Regions from separate parts of the Rhodoferax sp. MLSD5-FHT05B10 genome, predicted to be linked through region 1. Evidence: predicted binding sites of a transcription regulator. Region 1 holds the regulator's gene; each other region holds the start of a gene.
What was found. Region 1 encodes FNR, which switches genes on or off when oxygen is low (the NO sensors DNR and NnrR bind a similar motif). Its sites were predicted from a motif close to TTGATNNNNATCAA; they were not measured.
Positions count from the first base shown of each region.

Region 2: the regulator FNR is predicted to act here: its motif matches at 2,387-2,400, upstream of clpB (ATP-dependent chaperone ClpB).
Region 3: the regulator FNR is predicted to act here: its motif matches at 1,334-1,347, upstream of AC1Q5W_RS11810 (FeoA family protein).
Region 4: the regulator FNR is predicted to act here: its motif matches at 2,683-2,696, upstream of cobA (uroporphyrinogen-III C-methyltransferase).

Region 1 covers NZ_JBXAFT010000001.1:70,191-75,715, reverse strand. Annotated here, with positions in the region: gene hemN (oxygen-independent coproporphyrinogen III oxidase) at 1-1,185, opposite strand, end outside; gene fnr (fumarate/nitrate reduction transcriptional regulator Fnr) at 1,388-2,107, shown strand; gene AC1Q5W_RS00365 (hypothetical protein) at 2,124-2,414, opposite strand; gene AC1Q5W_RS00360 (FixH family protein) at 2,468-2,740, opposite strand; gene ccoG (cytochrome c oxidase accessory protein CcoG) at 2,750-4,216, opposite strand; gene ccoP (cytochrome-c oxidase, cbb3-type subunit III) at 4,243-5,154, opposite strand; gene AC1Q5W_RS00345 (cbb3-type cytochrome oxidase subunit 3) at 5,176-5,313, opposite strand; gene ccoO (cytochrome-c oxidase, cbb3-type subunit II) at 5,333-5,525, opposite strand, start outside.
Region 2 covers NZ_JBXAFT010000003.1:178,063-183,587, forward strand. Annotated here, with positions in the region: gene clpB (ATP-dependent chaperone ClpB) at 1-2,286, opposite strand, end outside; gene AC1Q5W_RS06020 (molybdenum cofactor biosynthesis protein MoaE) at 2,508-3,020, opposite strand; gene moaD (molybdopterin converting factor subunit 1) at 3,024-3,275, opposite strand; gene AC1Q5W_RS06030 (molybdopterin molybdotransferase MoeA) at 3,272-4,513, opposite strand; gene thrC (threonine synthase) at 4,584-5,525, opposite strand, start outside.
Region 3 covers NZ_JBXAFT010000006.1:237,134-242,658, forward strand. Annotated here, with positions in the region: gene feoB (ferrous iron transporter B) at 1-1,049, opposite strand, end outside; gene AC1Q5W_RS11810 (FeoA family protein) at 1,046-1,288, opposite strand; gene AC1Q5W_RS11815 (cupin domain-containing protein) at 1,407-1,742, shown strand; gene AC1Q5W_RS11820 (SirB2 family protein) at 1,739-2,149, shown strand; gene AC1Q5W_RS11825 (RNB domain-containing ribonuclease) at 2,210-3,682, shown strand; gene AC1Q5W_RS11830 (MFS transporter) at 3,726-4,937, shown strand; gene fumC (class II fumarate hydratase) at 4,934-5,525, opposite strand, start outside.
Region 4 covers NZ_JBXAFT010000005.1:24,092-29,616, forward strand. Annotated here, with positions in the region: gene AC1Q5W_RS09085 (Lrp/AsnC family transcriptional regulator) at 1-33, opposite strand, end outside; gene ahbB (siroheme decarboxylase subunit beta) at 37-1,086, opposite strand; gene AC1Q5W_RS09095 (cytochrome D1 domain-containing protein) at 1,091-2,323, opposite strand; gene AC1Q5W_RS09100 (c-type cytochrome) at 2,281-2,613, opposite strand; gene cobA (uroporphyrinogen-III C-methyltransferase) at 2,763-3,575, shown strand; gene AC1Q5W_RS09110 (adenosine deaminase) at 3,585-4,622, shown strand; gene AC1Q5W_RS09115 (BMP family ABC transporter substrate-binding protein) at 4,717-5,525, shown strand, end outside.

The DNA.
Region 1 (5,525 bases):
GATAGATTCGAACTGGACCTCCCCCTGGCACATCAGGGCCATGATCACGGTGCGACGCACCAGGTCATCACGGGACAGGGCCAGTCCCCGCACCACAGGAATACGCCCCTGGTCGAGGAAATCGTAGTATTCCTCGAGCGTCTTGGCATTCTGGCTGTAGGTGGCACCGATACGGCCGATGGAGGACACCCCCAGTCCGATCAGGTCGCAGTCGGGTTCGGTACTGTAGCCTTGGAAGTTGCGGTGCAGGCGCCCCTGCCGCTTGGCGACCGCCAGCGCGTCTTCCGGGAGTGCGAAGTGGTCCATCCCCACATACACGTACCCGGCACCCATGAAAGCCGCCTGCGAGCGCGACAGCATGGACACCTTGGACGCCCCGCTGGGAAGCTCCACGGTGGCAATACGGCGCTGGGGCTTGAAGCGCTCCGGCAGGTGGGCATAGGCGTACAGGGCGATGCGGTCCGGTCGCAAGGCTTTCACTTGCGCCAGGGTTCGATCAAACGACTCCGGGCTTTGCCGGGGCAGGCCATAGATCAGATCCACGTTGATCGAAGCAAAACCACGGGCACGGGCCGCCTCCACCAGGGCAAACACTTGTTCGGCCGGCTGCACGCGGTGCACCGCCTTCTGGACCGACGGATCAAAATCCTGCACCCCAAAACTCAACCGGTTGAAGCCCAGCTCCGCCAGCGTGTCCAGGCGGGACGCATCAATGGTCCGGGGGTCCACCTCTATGGAGTACTCTCCGCCAGGCTCAAACGTGAAGTTGCGCCGCAGCATGCCCATCAATTCACGCAGTTCGTTGTCATCCAGGAATGTGGGGCTCCCTCCCCCAAGGTGCAACTGACTCACGATTTGGCCCACACCGATCTGGGCGGTATACAAATCCACCTCGCGACTCAGATAGCGCAGGTAAGGCGCTGCACGGTCATGGTGCTTGGTGATGATCTTGTTGCAGGCGCAGTAGTAACACAGGGATTCACAGAAGGGGATGTGCACATACAGCGACAAGGGCAGGGCCAACGCCGCCGCTCCGCCCCGCCGCTGTGAAAGCGCCTGGACATAATCGTCGGCCGTGAACGCCTCCACAAACCGGTCGGCGGTGGGGTACGAGGTGTAGCGCGGGCCGGATACATCAAATCGACGCAACAATTCATCGGATATGGCTTCGGCTGCAACGCTCATGAATACTCCAGGGAAAGCGGGTGCAACTTTGCAACAATTCCGCCCCGCCGCGCTTGATGTGCGTCAATGACATCGAAAGTGGGTAAACTGACGCCTAATCGACATCCGTGCGAACCCTATGTTTGACCCCGAATCCAAATCCATTTCCTGTGCCGAGGCACAGGCACCCACACCTGTCAAACCTAGCGTCAAGGTCGTCGCTGTGAATCCTCAAACCATCAAAGTTGCCTGTTCCAACTGCAATTTGCGCGAGTTGTGCATGCCGCTGGGCCTCACCCCGACCGAACTGGACCGGGTGGAGGACGTGGTCGCCAGCCGCCGCAAGATCAAACGCGGCAGCACCCTGTTTCGCAACGGCGAAAAGTTCACCAGCCTGTTCGCCATTCGGACCGGTTTTTTCAAGACCTGCGTGGCCTCCGAAGATGGCCGCGATCAGGTGACCGGCTTTCAGATGGCCGGGGAAGTGATCGGTCTGGACGGCATCGTGCACGACCACCACACCTGCGACGCCGTGGCACTGGAAGATGCCGAAGTGTGCATCATGCCCTTCGACCGCATTGAGGAGCTGTCCCGGGAAATCAACTCGCTGCAACGCCACGTGCACAAGATCATGAGCCGTGAAATCGTGCGTGAAAACGGCGTCATGCTGCTGCTGGGCAGCATGCGTGCCGAAGAGCGCTTGGCCGCTTTTTTGCTGAACCTGGTGCAACGCCTGCATGCGCGGGGTTTCTCGCAATCTGAACTGGTACTGCGCATGACACGGGAGGAAATCGGAAGCTATCTCGGGCTGAAGCTCGAAACGGTCAGCCGCACGTTCTCCCGGTTTGTAGAAGACGGAATCATTGAAGTCAAACAGCGCCATGTGCGCATCCTCAACACCGATGCCCTGCGCGACATCGTGAATTCCCGCATCTGCAACTGAGTGCCCCCCTTCGGGTTCAGCAGGAGCCCTGCTTGGGGCATCCGTCCGGCCGATCGGTGGCCGGCAGCGGACAACGGTTCACTTCAAAGGGGGACTGCGCCAGCAAAGTCGTCAAGGCGCTGGACACCACGGTGATACCCCAAAAGAGAAAAAACGCCACGGTATAGACGCTCTGGCGCGACCACTCCAGCGGCTGCCCCGCCCAGTGCAGGTCCTGGGGGTCGACCAGCGCAAACACCAGGATTTCCAGTACGCCGGCCATCAGGAATGCCGGCCAGACAATCCACATCAATCGTTGCTGCAACATGTTTTGCCTCGGTACTTGAAAAATGAATGTTTTAGGGCTGGCAAGGCACCCCCTCAGGGCTCTGCCGGGGTCAGACGCACCCCGGTGGCCGCATGGTTGCGCGCCAGGGTTGCGGGGGCCAGACTGGCCGGGTTGTCAGCCAGCGTCTTGTTGATTTCAACGCCCTTGCGGTAGTAGTCCTCATCCAGCACGGGGTCCTTGCCGACAGCGGCCAGATACAGCGTCACGAACGACGCCACGACCACGACGGCAGGGCCGGAAATCACCAGCCACACGTGGCCGAATTGCCACCAGCGGCGCTCGGGAGACGATTGGGATGCACTCATGAAAGATCCTTAACGGGGAATGATAAATACCGATTTCTCGGACGCGTGGCCCTTCATATCCTGCGCGGCAATTTCAAACCGGATGGGATGCGACCCGGCAGTCGCCGCGTCAAAGGGGGCCTGAACCCGCACCGCGACCCAGCGGGCCTGGGTGGATTCCACCACCACATCGTCTTCCGATGCCACTTCCAGACCGGGCAGGCCCTCCACACTGATGTGGAATCGCTGTGTCGACTCGGTAGCGTTCATGACCTGCAGACGGTACACATTTTCGATGCGTCCACCGGACACGATGCGCGCCAACGCCCCACGGTCGCGGACCACATCCACCTTGAAGGGCGTGCGGGTTGCCAGGCTCACCACCATGGCCAGCACCACCGTCCCCAGAATGGCGGTATAGACCAGTACCCGCGGGCGCAGCACATGGCGCAAGGTCTGCGAGCGTGTCCAATGCTGGCTGACCGCATTCTGCGTAGAGTACTTCACCAACCCGCGTGCGTAGCCCATCTTGTCCATGACGGTGTCGCACACGTCGGCGCAGGCACCGCAACCAATGCATTCGTACTGCAGGCCTTTGCGGATATCAATTCCGGTTGGGCACACCTGCACACACAGGCTGCAGTCCACACAGGCCCCCAGATTCAGGGCCGCCGGATCGGCTTTCCTGGAACGGGCCCCGCGCGGCTCGCCACGTTCCTCGTCGTACGTGACGATCAGCGTATCGCGGTCAAACATGGCGCTCTGGAAACGGGCGTAGGGGCACATGTGCTTGCATACCTGCTCGCGCATGAAGCCTGCGTTGCCGTAGGTAGCAAACCCGTAAAACAAGGTCCAGAACGTTTCCCAGGCGCTCATGTTCAGCTGGACAAATTCCAGCCCCAACTCGCGAATGGGTGTGAAATAGCCGACGAAGGTGAAACCGGTCCACAACGCGACGACCAGCCAGAGGAAATGCTTGCCCGCCTTGCGCAGGATCTTGTCAGCAGTCCAGGGGCCTGCATCGCGGCGCATGCGCGCCGAGCGGTCGCCTTCGGTCTTCTTCTCCAGCCAGAGGAAAATCTCGGTGTACACGGTCTGCGGACAGGCATAGCCACACCACAAACGCCCGGCAACGGCCGTGAACAAAAACAGGGACAGCGCAGAAATCACCAGAATACCGGTGAGATAGATGAAATCCTGCGGGTATAAAACCAGATTGAAAATGTAAAAGCGCCGCGCTCCCAAGTCAAAGAGCACAGCCTGTCTCTGTCCCCACTCCAGCCAAGGGATGCCGTAAAACACCAGTTGGGTCAGGAAAACCATCCCCCAGCGCCAGTTGGAAAAAAGTCCAGAAACGCTGCGGGGATAGATTTTCTTGTGTGCCTCGTACAGCGAAATCATTTCCGCATCGGCGCCCGCCGGAGGCTCTATCGGGCCTTTGTCGGGCGATTCAGCAATGGGAATGACTTTGCGTACGGGCTTGTCTTGTGGGTCCAAGAGACTGTGCTTTCTAGATGCTTCGCTTATTTGGCCTGGGCGTTGTTCGAGAGGCCCCACACATACGAAGTCAGGACATGAATCTGGCTCTCGGTCAGCTTGTCAGCCTGGGCTGGCATCTGGTTGACCTTGCCGTTGTTGATCATGGCAATGATCGCGTTTTCACCGTAACCATGCAGCCAGATGTCATCGGTCAGGTTGAGTGCACCCAGAGCCTGGTTGCCCTTACCGTCCATGCCGTGGCAGGCTGCGCAGGCTGCGAACTTCGGCTTGCCCAATGCGGCGCGCACCGAGTCATGGGGACTGTTGGAGAGACTCAGCACGTAGTTTGCCAGGTTCTTCACGTCATCCGAGGTGCCCACTGCAGCAGCCATGGGAGGCATGTTGCCGATGCGACCCTTGGTGATGGTTTCCTTGATTTTGTCAGGGGTACCACCGTGAATCCAGTCGCCATCCGTCAAGTTGGGAATGCCTTTGGAGCCGCGTGCGTCCGAGCCGTGGCACTGGGAGCAGTTGTTCATGAACAAACGCTCGCCAATGGCCTGGGCCTGGGGATCACGGGACACTTCTTCGGGCGTCATGGCCGCAAACTTGGCGTACAGGGGTGCAACCTCACGGTTGCCCTTTTCCACCTCGGCCTGGTACTGACCGATGGACGTCCAGCCGAGCTTGCCGGTCGAGTTGCCCAGACCCGGGTACATGGCCAGATAGGCCGCAGCGAAAACGATGGTGATGACGAACAGCCACACCCACCAACGGGGCAGCGGATTGTTCATTTCACGCAGGTCGCCGTCCCACACGTGCCCGGTGGTGTTGTCATTGGCAGTCATGGCCTTGGCCTTGCCGCTGAACCACAACAGGAGCGCACAGGCCGCAATGCTCACCACCGTAATGGCAGCAACGTAGACCGACCAGAAGTTGCTTGTAAAGTCACTCATTTTTATTCCTTATTCGGGGGATCAGTCCTGCTCGAACGGCAGGTTGGCAGCTTCCGAGAAGTCCGCAGAACGCTGCCGGGACCAGGCCCACCAAACAATACCGATGAAGGTCACGAAACTGGCCACCGTGGCCACGGACCGAAGGGTGTTGATATCCATGTGCTGATCCTTTTTGCGTTTACTTGAGCGCCAGGCCCAGAACCTGCAGGTAGGCGATCGTGGCATCCAGCTCGGTCTTGCCCTTGACTTCCTCAACCGACTTGGCGATCTGCTCATCGGTGTAAGGCACACCAACGGTACGCAGGGCGCGCATGTGGGCAGGCATCACGTCGGCATCCACCAGGGTCTTGGCCAACCAGGGGTACGCAGGC
Region 2 (5,525 bases), on a different contig from region 1:
GATGCGGTTGAGGAACTCTGGGCGGAAGTGGTTCTTCAGCTCACCGGTCACGGCGTCCTTCACGTCCTCGTAGTCCTGCCCCACCATGCTCTGGATCAGGTGGCTGCCGATGTTGCTGGTCATCACGATGACGGTGTTCTTGAAGTCCACGGTGCGGCCCTGGCCATCGGTCAGGCGGCCATCATCGAGCACCTGCAGCAGCACGTTGAACACGTCGGGGTGGGCCTTTTCGACCTCGTCGAGCAGCAGCACGCTGTAGGGTTTACGGCGCACGGCTTCGGTCAGGTAACCGCCCTCCTCGTAGCCCACGTAGCCCGGGGGCGCGCCGATCAGGCGGGCCACGGAATGCTTCTCCATGAACTCGCTCATGTCGATGCGCACCAGGTGCTCTTCGCTGTCGAACAGGAAGCCGGCCAATGCCTTGCACAGCTCGGTCTTGCCCACGCCCGTGGGGCCCAGGAACAGGAAGGAGCCGGTGGGGCGGTTCGGGTCGGAGAGGCCCGAGCGCGAGCGGCGGATGGCGTTGGCCACCGCGCCGATGGCCTCATCCTGGCCCACTACGCGCTGGTGCAGCTTGTCTTCCATCTGCAGCAACTTGTCCTTCTCGCCCTGCATCATCTTGGACACGGGAATGCCGGTGGCGCGGCTGACCACTTCGGCAATTTCCTCCGCGCCCACTTGCGTGCGCAGCAGCTGGCGGGCGGCGCCATCGCCGTTCCTGGACTTGCCAGCTTCTTTTTCCTGCGCCTCTTTCAGCCGCTTTTCCAGCTCAGGCAGCTTGCCGTACTGCAGCTCGGCCACCTTGTTGAAGTCCTGCTTGTCGGTGTAATTCTTGATTTGCAGCTTGAGCTTTTCAATCTCTTCGCGCACCTGAGCACTGCCCTGAGCGGTGGCCTTTTCGGCCTTCCAGATTTCGTCCAGGTCGGCAATCTCTTTTTGGAGGTTCTTGATCTCTTCGTCAATCAGTTCCAGGCGCTTGCGCGAGGCCTCGTCCTTTTCCTTCTTGACGGCTTCGCGCTCGATCTGCAACTGGATCAGGCGGCGGTCGAGCTTGTCCATGACCTCGGGCTTGGAGTCCAGCTCGATCTTGATCTTGGAGGCGGCTTCGTCAATGAGGTCAATGGCCTTGTCGGGCAGGAAGCGGTCGGTGATGTAGCGGTTGCTCAACTCGGCCGCGGCCACGATGGCCGGGTCGGTGATGTCCACGCCATGGTGCACCTCATAGCGTTCCTTCAGGCCGCGCAGGATGGCAATGGTGGCTTCCACCGTGGGTTCGCCCACCAGGATTTTCTGGAATCGGCGCTCCAGCGCGGCGTCTTTCTCGATGTATTTGCGGTACTCGTCCAGCGTGGTGGCACCCACGCAGTGCAGCTCGCCGCGCGCCAGGGCGGGCTTCAACATATTGCCGGCATCCATGGCGCCTTCGGCCTTGCCGGCACCGACCATGGTGTGCAGTTCGTCAATGAAGACAATGGTCTGGCCTTCGTCCTTGGCCAGGTCCTTGAGCACATTCTTCAGGCGTTCCTCGAACTCGCCGCGGAACTTGGCTCCGGCCAACAGGGACGCCATGTCCAGGCTCAGCACGCGCTTGCCCTTGAGGCTGTCAGGCACCTCGCCGGCCACGATACGCTGGGCCAGCCCCTCCACGATGGCGGTCTTGCCCACGCCGGGCTCGCCAATGAGCACCGGGTTGTTCTTGGAGCGGCGCTGCAGCACCTGGATGGCGCGGCGGATTTCGTCGTCGCGGCCGATCACCGGGTCGAGCTTGCCCATGCGGGCGCGTTCGGTCAGGTCCAGGCAGTATTTCTTGAGCGACTCGCGTTGGTCTTCCGCGTCGGCACTGTCCACGGCCTGGCCGCCACGCACGGCGTCAATGGCGCTCTCCAGGCTCTTGCGCGTCAGGCCGTTGGCGCGGGCCACGTTGCCGATGTCGGCCTTGCTGTCGGCCAGCGCCAGCAGGAACAGCTCACTGGCCACGAACTGGTCGTTGCGCTTGATGGCTTCTTTCTCCGACGCCTGCAGCAGCGTGACCATGTCGCGCCCGACCTGGACCTGCTCATGGCCCTCGACCTGGGGCAGCTTCTTCATGGCCGCTTCGGCGGCCGCTGCCAGGCCTTGCACGTTGACCCCGGCGCGCTGCAGCAGGGCCTTGGGTCCGTCATCCTGGCGCAGCATGGCCAGGAGCACATGGGCTGGCTCGATGAACTGGTTGTCGTTACCCAGGGCCAGCGACTGCGCTTCGCCCAAGGCTTCCTGAAATTTGGTGGTCAGTTTTTCGATTCGCATGCAAATCCCTTAACGAAATGGTGAATTGCTTCCCATCTTGGGCGTTTGCACACGCATTTCAAGTGGGTTGGTGCACATCGGGCCAGTCTAGGCTTGCTCTTTGATACGCGTCAACAACCGATGGCCCAATGGGGCTTGCCGGGGGCCGATTTGTGCGCGTTTGGCACCATGAGGCCCCCGGCAAGCCCCATTGGGCAAATGTCACCCGGCGCGAGACACCGTTAACTCGCGTTAGGCGCCACGATGCCCCACTTGGCCAGCGCCGCGTCATCGCTCACGCGGGCATCGACCCAGCGGGCGCCCTCGGGCGTCTGTTCCTTCTTCCAGAAGGGGGCCTGGGTCTTGAGGTAGTCCATGAGGAACTCGCAGGCCTGGAAGCTCTCGCCCCGGTGGGCCGAGGTGACGGCCACCAGCACGATCTGGTCGGGCGGCTGCAGCAGGCCAATGCGGTGGATGACGCGGGCGGCGAAGATGTCGAAGCGGCGGTGCGCCTCGTCGATCATGGCCTCGATGGCCTTCTCGGTCATGCCAGGGTAGTGCTCCAGCTCCATGGACAGCACCTGGTCTTTCGCCGCCAGTCCGCCTTCGGACGCGGGCGCCGCATTGCGGTCACGCACCGTGCCGATGAAGCTGCAGACCGCACCCACCCGGTGGTCGTGGGCGCGCAGGACGGCAATTTCGGCCGCTACGTCAAAATCCGCCGTCTGGATGGAAACGCGGGGTGACGTCGCCATGGCTTATCCCCCAGTCACCGGCGGGAAAAATGCCACTTCAGCGCCCTCGGTCAGCGCCTGGGATTCGTCGCTGAGCGTCTGGTTGAGCGCCAAGCGCACCGACTTGCCGCGCGCCAGGGCCTCGGCGTAGGCATCGCCGCGGGCAATGAGTTCGTCGCGCAGCGCCGCCAGGGTGGTGGCCTGGGTGTCCAGCGACTCGCCACCGGTCCCCAGCGCCTCCCGGATGGAGGCAAAGTACTTCAGGTGCACCTTCATGCCTGCAACTCCGCGAACGAAACAAAGCGGACCATGTCCCCGGGGGCGATGGTGCAGCCGGGCGGGTTGTCCACCAGGCCGTCGCCCCACACCGCGGAGGTGAGCACGCCCGAGCCCTGGTTGGAGAACAGGTCCAGCCCGCCATTGGCATTGCGCCGCACCCGCAGGAATTCACGGCGTTTGTCCGACTTGGGCCAGGTGAAATCTGCGCGGACAGCTATGGTTTTCATAGCAACATCAGCCAGGGGCAACCCCTGCAGACGCTGCAGGAAGGGGCGCACCAGCACCAGGAAGGTCACAAAGCTCGCCACCGGGTTGCCCGGCAGGCCCAGGAAGTGGCAGCCGCCGATATGGCCATAGGCAAACGGCTTGCCCGGCTTGATGGCGATGTGCCACAGGTCCAGCGTGCCCAGCGTCTGCACGGCGGGCTTGATGTGGTCTTCTTCGCCGACCGACACGCCACCGCTGGTCAGGATGACGTCATGCGAAGCGGCGGCCTCGCGCAGCGCGTGCACCGTGGCCTCGCGCTGGTCGGGAACGATGCCCAGATCGGTCACCTCGCAGCCCAGGCGGCGCAGCAGTGCCTTCAGGAAGAAGCGGTTGGAGTTGTAGATGGCGCCAGGTGGCATGTCCTGCGGCGCCACGGTGCCGGGCATGACCAGTTCGTCGCCGGTGGAGAACAGGGCCACCCGGGGGCGGCGCACCACGGAAAGCGTGGCCATGCCCACGCTGGCCGCCAGCCCCAGCTCGGCCGGGCCCAGCAGTTGCCCGCCGGTCAGCACCACGTCGCCCCGCGCCACGTCTTCACCGGCGCGGCGGATGTTCTGGCCCAATTTGGGCGCGATATTGACCTGCACGCCGGCATCGTCCGGCAGCACGGTGCAGTCTTCCTGCATGACCACGGCATCGGCGCCCGGAGGCACCGGGGCGCCGGTGAAGATGCGCGCCAGGGTGCCGCGCTCCAGCGCCGTACCGTTCATGCCGGCGGCAATGCGCTGGGACACCGGCAGCTGCGCGCCGGGTATGAGCGCGTCCGCGCAACGCAGGGCATAGCCGTCCATGGCGCTGTTGTCCTGCGGCGGCACGTGCAGGCTGGAGACCACGTCCTGCGCCAGCACGCGGCCATCGGCGTCGGCGGTGGGCACCGACTCCACTGCCTGCAGGGGCACGGCATGCGCCAACAGGGTTTTCAGGGCGTCGTCCAGTGGCTGGAAGCTGGGGCGTGGCGGTGGGGTCATACCTGGACTCTCTATTTGCTACGATTTATATAGCTGCCTGCGCACCAACTGCGCGGGCCAGCGGCACTTTTCATGCCGAATGTGCGCATTCCCGTGCAATCAGGGCCTTGATAGCGGCCACGTCGGCCTCCATCACCTGCAACCGCTTGGGCAGGGCCTCGATGCCCTCGAACTTGGCCGGCCGCTCGGGCTCACGCCCCAGGGCCTCCACAATGGTTTCGGCAAACTTGATGGGCAAAGCGGTTTCCAGCACCAGCATGGGCACGCCCGCTGTCAGGTGCTCGCGCGCCACCTTCAGGCCGTCGGCGGTGTGGGTGTCGATCATCACGCCATGGTGCTGCCAGGTGGCACGGATGGTGTCCAGCCGGTTGGCGTGGGTGCTCTTGCCGCTGACAAAGCCGTAACGGTTGGCGCACTGTGCAAACACCGGGTCGGCGCTCAAATCGAAGCGGCCGTTCTTTGCCAGCTGGGCACCGAACAGGTCGGCCGTGCGGGCACCGTCGCGGCCCAGCAGGTCGAACACGAAACGCTCGAAGTTGCTGGCCTTGGAGATGTCCATGGACGGGCTGGAGGTCTCGTGCGTGTCGGCGCTGCCGCGCACGCGGTAGACGCCGGTGCGGAAGAACTCGTCGAGCACGTCGTTCTCGTTGGTAGCCACCACCAGCTTGTCGATCGGCAGGCCCATCATGCGGGCCACGTGGCCGGCGCAGACGTTGCCGAAGTTGCCGCTGGGCACGGTGAAGCTGACCTTCTGGCTATTGGCTTGCGTGGCCTGGATGTAGCCGGCAAAGTAATACACCACCTGGGCCAGCAGGCGCGCCCAGTTGATGGAGTTGACGGTGCCGATGCGGTATTGGCGCTTGAACGCCAGGTCGTTGGAGACGGCTTTGACCATGTCCTGGCAGTCGTCGAACACGCCCTTGACGGCGATGTTGTAGATGTTGGCGTCCTGCAGGCTGAACATCTGGGCCTGCTGGAAGGCGCTCATGCGGCCATGCGGGCTGGTCATGAA
Region 3 (5,525 bases), on a different contig from region 1:
CAGGCAAAGCTCGACAGCAGCGGAATGAAGGCACGGCCCGACAGGCCCACCTTGCCCATCAGGGTGTCGAGCAAAAACGCCGCACGGGGCAGGTAGCCCGAGTCTTCCAGCACCAGGATGAAGAAGAAGAGGATCAGGATCTGCGGCAGAAACACCACCACGCCGCCGGCCCCGGCAATCACGCCGTCGACCAGCAGGCTGCGCAGGGGACCTTCGGCCATGTGGGCGGTGGTCCATTCGGCCAGGAACGCCATGCCTTCCTTGATGGCGTCCATGGGCAGGTTGGCCCAGGAAAAGACGGCCTGGAACACCAGGAACAGCACAGCGGCCAGAATCACCAGGCCCCACACCGGATGCATGGTCCAGGCGTCTACGCGGTGGTGAAAGCGCTGGAACTGCGTGGCGTTGGGTGCCGCAATGGCGAGGATGCGCCGGACTTCCTGCTGCACCTCGGCGCTGCTGCGGGGCACCGGGCGGACGGCGCCGGCCGGCTTGGGCTGGGCCATGGCCGCCTGTGCCGCCAGGGAGTGCTCGATCTGCGCCAGCAGTTGCTGGTGACCGTTGTGCTGCACCGCGACCGTCTCGACCACCGGGCAGCCCAGTTCGGCGGCCAGTTGGGCGACGTCAATGGAGAGGCCGCGCGCGCGCGCCACGTCGGCCATGTTGAGCGCCACGATGACCGGGCGTCCCAGGCGTTGCAGCTCCAGCACCAAGCGCAGGTTCATGCGCAGGTTGGTGGCATCAACCACCGCCACGATGGCGTCCACGGCCGCTTCGCCGGTGCGGCGGCCCTCGATCACTTCCAGCGTGACCTCTTCGTCAGGCGTGGCCGGCTTCAGGCTGTAGACGCCGGGCAGGTCGATGACCGAGATGGCCTGGCCGCTGGCCAGGCGCAGGATGCCGATCTTGCGTTCCACGGTGACGCCGGCGTAGTTGGCCACCTTTTGGCGGGCACCGGTCAGCAGGTTGAACAGGGCGGTCTTGCCGCAGTTGGGGTTGCCCACCAGGGCCACGTTCCAGGCCTGGGAGAGTGTGGTGCTGGCGTTCATGCGGCGGCAACCTCAATACAGTGGGCCTCGACCCAGCGCAAGGCAAGCATGGTTTCACCCACCATCACCGCCAGCGGCTCGCGTCCGCCGGGTCCGCGGCGCAGCAATTGGACGGGCTCGCCGGGGATGAAGCCCAACTCTCCCAGGCGGTCCAGCGTGGCGGGATCGGTCTGGGGTGATCCTTCGGTCACGCGGGTGACCGTCGCGTGGGCGCCGTTGGGCAGGGTGGTTAATCGCATGGTGGCTTCCAGGATGGGTTGATCCAAATGATAGTGTATCTCATTTAGATTTGCATGAAAAGAGCCAAAATGCATAATGGTTTATCTGATTGAAGACTGGCTTCAAAGGAACTACACCATGGCTTTGAAACACGCACAACCTCTGGACGTCATTGACGTCGCGCCCCTGGGAGACCGGCTGCACGCCAGCGTGACCAGCAGCCTGCTGAAAACCGGTGCCCTGCAGCTGATGCGCGTGGTGCTGCTGGCCGGGCATGGCCTGCCCCAGCACCATGTGGCCGGTGAAATGACGGTGCAGTGCCTGGAAGGCGAAGCGGTCGTCACCACGCCGCACCGGACCTGCACGCTGAAGGCCGGCCAGCTGCTGACCCTGCCGGGTGGTGAGCCCCATGCGGTCACGGCACTTACCGACACCTCGCTGCTGGTGATGGTCCTGCTCACAGGGCAAGCATGACCCTGGCCGAGTGGTACCCACAGGTCCGCTGGACCCATATCAGCCTGGTGCTGACCAGCGGCGCCCTGTTTGCGGCGCGCGGCGTGGCGGTGCTCACGGGCGCGCAGTGGGCCATGCAGCCGGCCGTGCGCCGTCTGAGTTACACCATCGACACCGGCCTGCTGAGTGCGGCGCTGCTGTTGCTGCACATCCTTCAGCTCAACCCGTTCGCCGTGCCGTGGCTGAGCACCAAGATCGGCCTGCTGCTGCTGTACATCGTGCTCGGCACGCTGGCGCTCAAGCGGGCGCCCACCCCGCGTGCGCGCCTGGTGTTTTTTGTGGCCTCGCTGGCGTGCTACGGTTTCATGCTGACGGTTGCGCTGGCACACCACCCGCTGGGTTTCCTGGCGGCGCGCCTGGGCACGTAAGCCGGGCGGCGGCGGCTCTCGGCGCTGCAGGGCGCGTTGCCGGTCTGTATAGTGGAAACCATGCATTCCAGCCATACCCATCAGCGCTCCGACCTCGTACGCATCGCCAACAACGCCATGGCCGAACGCGGGCTTGAGCCCGAGTTTTCGTCCCGTGTCCAGCAGCAGCTGGCAGACATCACCGGGCCGGGTCGTGAATCCGACCCCGACATCCACGACCTCACCGCCCTGCTCTGGTGTTCCATCGACAACGATGATTCGCTGGACCTGGACCAGCTCACCGTCTGCGAGGCCCTGCCCGGTGGCGCCTTGCGGCTGTGGGTGGCCATTGCCGATGTGGACTGCCTGGTCCGCAAGGATTCCCCCATCGACAACCATGCCCTCATCAACACGACGTCCATCTACACCTCGGCGCGCATCTATCCGATGCTGCCCGAGCGCCTGTCCACGGATCTGACCTCGCTCAACCCGGGCGAAGACCGGTTGGCGCTGGTGACCGAAATGGTTTTCAACGCCGACGCCACGCTGGCCGGCTCGACGGTCTACCGGGCACAGGTGCGCAACCAGGCCAAGCTGGCGTACGACGCCGTGTCGGCCTGGATCGATGGCGAGGGCTCCTTGCCGACGGCTGCGGCGGCCGTCCCGGGCATGGAGGCGCAGCTGCGCATGCAAGACGCCATGGCGCAGCAACTGCGGGCGCGCCGACATGCAGAGGGTTCGCTGGAGTTTGAAACCTTCCAGCCGCGCGCCGTGTTTGACGGTGAAAAGGTGGTGGACATCCGCCAGCAGGTGCAGAACCGCGCACGTCAGCTGATCGAGGAAGTGATGATTGCCACCAACGGCTGCACGGCGCGTTACCTGACCGGGCGGGGTGGCGCATCGCTGCGCCGTGTGGTGCGTTCACCCGAGCGCTGGTTGCGCATCGTGGGCGTGGCCAAGGAATACGGCGAAACCCTGCCGGCCGAGCCCGATTCCCAGGCCCTGGCGGCCTTTCTGGCCAAACGCCACCGGGCCGATCCGCTGCGCTTTCCCGATCTGTCGCTGGTCATCGTCAAGCTGATGGGCTCGGGTGAGTATGTGGTGGAAACACCCGGCGGGCCGCCCATCGGCCACTTCGGCCTGGCCGTGCGCGATTACACCCATTCGACGGCGCCCAACCGGCGCTTCCCCGACCTCATCACCTCGCGGCTGCTCAAGGCGGCGCTGGCGGGCAAGGATGCGCCCTATTCCAACGAAGAGCTGGACGCACTGGCCCAGCACTGCACACACCAGGAGGACGCGGCCCAGAAGGTGGAGCGGCGCATGCGCAAGTCCGAGGCCGCCTTGCTGTTGGAGTCGCGTATCGGCGAGCGTTTCGATGCCGTTGTCACCGGCAGCGCGGCCGAAGGCGTGTGGGTGCGCATCTTCACGCCGCCCGCCGAGGGCAAGCTGGTGGGCGGCAATGGCAGCCTGAAGGTGGGCGACAAGGTCCGCGTCAAGCTGGTATTCACCAACGTGGAGCGCGGATTCATCGACTTTGTGGTCAAGGACTGAACGCGCACCGTACCGGCAGCGCAAACCTGGACAGGACATTCCCATGACGGTTCCCTCGAAAGCTGACGTAGCGGTAGCGGCCCCGGCCTCGCGCTGGCGCAAGCTGCACCCGGACATCCTCAAACTGGGAGTGGTCAGCTTTCTGACCGACCTCAGTTCCGAGATGATCTTCTCGGTGTTCGCGGTTTTCTTCACCACGGTCGCGGGGGCTTCGGCCTCGCTGCTGGGGCTGGTGGAAGGGCTGGCGGACTTTTCGGCCTCGTCCCTCAACTACCTGGCCGGCTGGCTGTCGGACCGCAGCGGCCGGCGCAAGTCGTTTGCCATCGCCGGTTACGGTTTCTCGACGCTGGCCAAGACCATTCTGCTGGTGAGTAATTCCATCATCGGCCTGGGCCTGTTTCGCGTCATCGAGCGGCTGGGCAAGGGTTTCCGCGGGCCGCCGCGTGACGCCTGGCTGTCGTCCATTGCCGACGCGAAAACGCGCGGCTTCTCCTTTGGCGTGCACAAGGCGCTGGACAAGTCGGGCGCCGTGCTGGGGCCGCTGGCCGCCTATGGCCTGCTGTCGTGGTTGGGAGAGTCCGCGCAGACCTACCAGACCCTGTTCTGGGTGGCCTTTGTTCCGGCCGTGCTCAGCGTGCTGGTGCTGGCGCGGATCGCGGACCAGCCGGGCGTGCCCCACGCACGCGAGAGCGTGGGGCAGAACTGGCGGCTGCTCAGTCCGGGGTTCAAGCGCTTCCTGGTTCCGGCCGGGGTCTTTGCCCTGGCCTATTTCAGCCTGGGCTTCCTGCTGCTCAAGGCGCACAGCGTGGGCTTCAGCGTGGCGGACATCGTGCTGCTCTACGCCCTGTTCAACATCACCTGCGTGATTGCGGCGCCGCTGGTGGGCCACCGGGGCGATACCGTGGGGCGCAGCCGCATCGTCGTGCTGGGCTACGCCCTGTACGGGGTGATCAGCCTCTGGCTGGTGTTTGCCAGCACGCGCTGGGAGATCATCCTGGCCTTTGTGTTCTATGGCGTGTTCTATGCGGTGGAAGAATCGCAAAGCAAGGCCTTCATTGCCGACCTGGAGCCCGAGCGCCGTGCCACCGCGGTGGGGGTCTACAACTTTGTCACCGGGGTGCTCTACCTGCCGGCGTCCCTGGTGGCGGGCGCCCTGTGGGCCATCTCGCCCCCGTGGGCCTTCGCCCTGTCGGCCTTCCTGTCGCTGGCGGCCATCGTGACCTTTTGGGTGCTGCGCCCGGCGTCGCACCGTTAAACCATGTGTTCGGGCCGCACCCAGTCGTCAAACTGGGCGGCGGTGACAAACCCCAGCGCCAGCGCGGCTTCGCGTAGGGAGAGCCCGGCGGTGTGCGCGTGCTTGGCAATGGTGGCGGCGCGGTCGTAGCCGATGTGGGGACTGAGCGCGGTGACCAGCATCAGTGAGTGTGCCAGCAGTGCCGCAATGCGCGTGCGGTCGGGTGCCATGCCGCGGGCGCAGTGCACATCAAAACTGGCGATGGCGTCGCCGAGCAGGCGGACACTTTGCAGGAAGTTGTGGGCGATAAGCGGCTTGAAGACGTTGAGCTCAAAGTTGCCCATGGCGCCCCCCACCCCCAACGCCACGTCGTTGCCCAGCACCTGGCAGCACACCATGGTGAGGGCCTCGCACTGCGTGGGGTTGACCTTGCCCGGCATGATGGAACTGCCGGGTTCGTTTTCCGGCAGTTGCAGCTCGCCCAGCCCGCAGCGCGGGCCCGATGCCAGCCAGCGCACGTCGTTGGCGATCTTCATCAGGGCCACCGCCAGGGTCTTGAGCGCGCCGTGTGACGCCACCAGCGCGTCGTGCGCGGCCAGTGCGGCAAAG
Region 4 (5,525 bases), on a different contig from region 1:
GTTGTCGATGATGGCGCGGTCTATGGCATCCATGGGTCAGGCTGCCAGGGTGTTGGGTTGCGGGTCCGCGGGGGTGGCATTGGCATAGTAGGCGCCTTGCTGCTTGTAGCGGGTACGTGAAAAAAGCACCGCGTGCGGGTAGCCCTGCAAGGCATGGCGGGCGCGCAATTCTGCAATCTGTTGCTCAACTACGTTGCGGTCGCGGCCATGCACCATGCAGAACAGGTTGTAGGGCCAATCCGGCGCCACGCGCGGGCGCCGGTAGCACAGGGTCACGCCAGGGTGCTGCCCCAGCTGCCGGCCCAGCTCGGAAACCAGGGCATCGGGAATGTCGTGCACCACCATGGCGTTGGCGGTGTAGCCCAGCTCGTGGTGGCGGACCACGACGCCGAAGCGTTTCAGGATGCCTAGGTCCAGCCAGGACGCGAGTTGCTCCAGAACCTGCTGCTCGGTACAGTGCAGTTGCCGGGCCAGCTGGCGGTAGGGCTGCGGCACCAACGGCAAACCGCCTTGCAGGGCATTGACCAGGGCCTGTCCATCGGTGTCCAGTGCCACGGCGTTCGCGGGGCTGGCGGGTGCGTGGGCGGGTTTGGGCGTGGCCACGCCCGTGGGCGCACAGGTGCCGTCGTGTTCCAGCCGGAACCCCAGATCGATGTGGTATTCCTCTTCCAGCGGCAGGCGCAACACGGGCGACTGGCATTGGGCCTCGATCTCGGCGAGCACGCAGGCCAGTCGCTGCGCCGAGCTGGCCGTCACCACGAACCACAGGTTGTAGCGGTGCTCACGTTCGTAGTTGTGGTTGACCTCCGGGAACCGGCTGACCGTGGCGGCCACCTCTGCCAGGCGCTCGGGCGGCACACAGAGGGCGGCCAGGGTGCTGGCGCCGATGCGCCGGGGCGCGAAGACCGCACCCACGCGGGAAATGCGGCCCTCCTGCTGCAAGCTGGCACAGGCGGCCAGTACGGCGGCCTCGGTGCTCTCTAGTTCCTGCGCTATGCGGGCAAAGGGCGCGCTGCACAGCGGAAAGCCGCGCTGGTACTCGTTGAGTACCCGGAATTCCAGCGGCGACGCGGCGGCGTTGGGCATGGCGTCAGAAACCGGTGCGACCGGCGCGCACCGTGAACAGGATGCCCGAGGGCGACTCCGCCGGCAGCTCGGTAATCGGGCGGTGGGTGCGCGTGTCCATCACGACGACCTTGTTGTCGTCCCGGGCACTGATCCACACGGCTTCGCCCCGGGGTGTGAACTCCATGTGCAGGACGACCTTGCCCGGCTCCAGGTTGTGGGTGATTTTCTGGGTCAGGGTGTCAATGACCTGTACGTGGCTGTTGTCCGGGTGGGCAAAGTTGACCCAGATTTCGCGCCCGTCCGGGCGCGCCATGACAAACACGGGCTGGCCCTTGACGGCGATGCGCCCCACCTCCTGCCAGGTGCGGGTGTCCACCACCAGCACCTCATGCCGGCCGATGGCTGGCAGGTAGAGGCGACCGTCCGCCATGGCCCAGCCGCGCAGGTGCGGCATCTTGTACACCGGCAAGGGTTCTTCGCCGCGGCCGTAGCCGGCCAGCACCTTGCGCACGCCGCGCTGGGGTTGCCACAGGTCGAGCATGGCCAGGCCGTCCTCGCCGAACAGCCCGGCCAGGTAGTAGCGGCCGTCGGGGGTGATCAGGCCGTCATACGGCTGCTTGCCAATCCCGGTATAGCGGGTGATGGTGGGGTGGGCCGGGTCCGCGGAGAGGTCTGCCACCCAGATTTCCCCGGCCTCGAACAGCGAAAAGACGAATCCGACGCCCGGGGCGTCGGCCAAGCCGACCACCTTGGAGGTCTGCCCCGCGTCGCCGTAGCGGGCGGGAATGTCGGCCACCGGCGCCAGTGTCTGGGCATCAAAAATGCGTACGCCGCCGGGCTCGTAGTTTTGCGCGGCCACAAAGCGGCCGTCCTGCGAGATGGCGCCTCCGATGGAGTTGCCGGCCTGGACTACACGCCGCACCAGCGTGGCGGTCAGCAGGTCAATTTTGGACAGGCCGCCGTCGCGGCCAAAAACGTAGGCATAGCGGCCATCGCGGGAGAAGACGGCCGATGCGTGGGAGAGGTCCCCCAGCCCGGCGACCGTGGCAATGCGGGTGCGGGCGGTGGTGTCGACAATCTGGACCTGGCCGATGGCGCGTTCAATGACGATTCCCAGGTCGCCGGTGCCCCGCAACACGGGTTGCGGCTCGGCCGCCTGGGCGGTTGGGGCCAGCAAAGCGGCGCTGGCCAGCGTGGCGCCCAGCAGGGCGGCTACTCGGTGGGAAATCCGGCTTGCAAATGTTCGACGATCCATTGAGCTTCCTGTTCTGTTAACAGCCCGCGCCAGGGGGGCATGGGGGTGCCCTTTCGGCCATCCAGGATGGTGGCTACCAGGGACGATGCGGGTTTCCCTTCCAGGTCCTGGGGAAGCAGCGGGGAGCCCAGCCCGCCGGTCAGGCGCAGGCCGTGGCAGGACCCGCAGTCCTGCCGGACCAGGCGCACCAGCTGGGAGGCGTGCTCGGGCGAAATCTCGCCGGCGTTGCACAACGACAGCGAGAAAATGCTCCAGCACACGCCCAGACCCAGGGCGAAGCCACGCTTCATGTTGCTCTCCTCCAGAGGGTGGATTGATGTGGCATAGTAACAATTTTGACGGGTGACTTTGGATTGGCTTTGACCTGAGTCAATATTCGTGGACCATTGATGCAATTAAATTGCATCTTATAAATACAGGACAAGCAAAGGTGAACGTCATGAATGCCACGGTTCCTACATCCATATTGCTTGAGCCATCCGAAGGCACAGGCGCGGCCGGGCGGGTCAGCCTGGTGGGAGCCGGCCCTGGCGACCCCGATCTGTTGACGCTGAAGGCGGCGCGCCGCCTGGCGGAGGCCGACGTCGTGGTCTACGACAACCTGGTAGGCGCCGGGGTGCTGGCCCTGATTCCCGACCACGTGGAGCGCATTTACGTGGGCAAGGAGTCGTCCAACCATTCGGTCCCACAAGATGAAATCACCCTGCTGCTCATTGCCCAGGCCCAGCGGGGCCGGCGGGTGGTGCGCCTCAAGGGGGGGGACCCCTTTGTCTTCGGGCGTGGCGGCGAGGAACTCAGTGTGATTGTTGCCGCGGGGGTGCCCGCGGAGGTGGTGCCCGGAATTACGGCGGCACTGGGCGCGTGCGCCGATACCGGCATTCCGCTGACGCACCGGGATTTTGCCCAGAGCTGCGTGTTCGTGACCGGCCACCGCAAGGACGGATCGATCGGGCTGGACTGGCCCATGCTGGCCCGCCCGTTCCAGACCGTGGTGATCTACATGGGGGTTGGCGGGCTGGCCGGCATTGCCGAACAGCTGGAGCTGCACGGCATGCCGGCGGACACGCCGGTGGCGCTGGTGCGCAATGCCACCCGCGCCGACCAGCAGACGGTGGTGGGCACGTTGGACACCATTGTCGACGTCGCCGCTCGCCACCGCATCCAGGCTCCGGCCCTGATCATCGTGGGCGCGGTCGTTTCGCTGTATGACCCGGTGCTGGCCCATGGCCTGCAGGCCATTTCCCGTTCCTGAGCGAGTTCCATGCCCTACCGAGCTATTTCCCCGGAGCGCCTGCCCGAACTGCTGCGGCGCATGCCCAAGGCCGAGTTGCACATGCACATCGAAGGTTCGCTGGAGCCCGAGCTGCTGTTTGCCATGGGCCAGCGCAATGGGGTGGCGCTGGCCTACCCCAGCGTGGAGGCGCTGCGCCAGGCCTACGTGTTCGACAACCTGCAGAGTTTCCTGGACATCTACCACGCCGGCACCACGGTGCTCAAGACGGAGCAGGACTTTTTCGACATGACCTGCGCCTACCTGGAGCGCGCGCAGGCCGACAACGTGGTGCACACCGAGATTTTCTTCGACACCCAGACCCACACGGGCCATGGCCTGAGCACCGAGACCGTCATCAACGGGCTGTACCGCGCCTGTGAAGAGGCGCCGGCCCGCTATGGCCTGTCGGCCTCGCTGATCCTCTGCTTTTTGCGGCACCTCAGCGAGCGCGAAGCCTTCGAGTGCCTGGAGCAGGCCTTGCCGCTGCGTGACAAGCTGGTGGGCATTGGCCTGGCCTCAAGTGAGGTCGGACATCCGCCCGAAAAGTTCGCCCGCGTGTTCGCGCGCGCCCGGGAGCTGGGTTTCCGGCAGGTGGCCCACGCCGGCGAGGAGGCCCCGCCAGCCTACATCTGGAGTGCGCTGGATGTGCTCAAGGTCGAGCGCATCGACCACGGCGTGCAGGCCATCCACGACGCGGCGCTCATGCAGCGCCTGGTGGCCGAACGCATGCCGCTGACCGTGTGCCCGCTGTCCAATCTCAAGCTGCGGGTGTTTCCCACGCTGGAGCAGCACACGCTCAAGCGCATGCTGGACGCTGGCATTGTGGCCACCGTCAATTCCGATGATCCGGCCTACTTTGGCGGCTACATCAACGAGAACTTCACCCAGACCTTTGCCGCCCTGGGGATGACGGCGCAGCACGCCTACCAGCTGGCGCGCAACAGCTTTGACGCCAGCTTCATCGGAGAGGCCCGGCGCAAGCAGTATGTGGAGCGCCTGGACGCGGTGTTCGAGACCTTCGAGTAGCCCGCGATGGGCGGCAACGGTTAAAATCCGTCCCAAGGCCCGCTGCTCCGGCGGGCCTTGTTTTTTGTGTACCGGAGCCATGTAGAGGACCACCATGTACAAAAACCTCGCAGCCACGTTCGTGGCGGCCTGTGCTTTCTCGCTCGCACCTGTGGGTGCCTATTCCCAGACCCCGGACACGCCCCCAGCCGCACCGTTGAAGGTCGGCTTTGTGTACGTTACGCCCCTGACCGACGCCGGCTGGGTGCGCCAGCACGAGCAGGGGCGCCTGGCCCTGGAGGCCGCCCTGGGCAAGGCTGTGCAGACCCGCTACGTGGAAAACGTGGCCGAAGGGCCGGACGCCGAGCGTGTCATCCGCGACCTGGCACGCCAGGGCTACACACTCATCTTCACGCCCAGCTTTGGCTACATGGAGCCCACGCTCACAGTGGCGCAGGAGTTCCCGGACGTGAAGTTCGAGTCCATCACCGGCTACAAGACAGCGCCCAACGTAGCCGCCGCCAATGCGCGCTATTACGAGGGACGCTACCTGGCCGGCATTGCCGCCGGGCGCATGACCCGCAGCAATCTGGCGGGGTATGTGGCGGGTTTCCCCATTCCCGAAGTGCTGCAGGGCATCAACGCCTTCACGCTGGGCATGCGCTCGGTCAATCCCCAGGCGCAGGTCAAGGTGGTGTGGCTCAACGAGTGGTTCAACCCCACCCGTGAGCGGGATGCGGCCATGACCCTGTTCAACCAGGACGTGGACGTGATCGCCTTCCACACCGGCTCCACCGCCGTCATGGCCGCTGCCCAGGAGCGCGGCAAGCTGGCCGTGGCCTACCACTCCGACATGCGCAAGATCGCGCCCGATGCCCAGATCGTGGCCGTCACCCACCAGTGGGGCGACTACTACATCCGGCG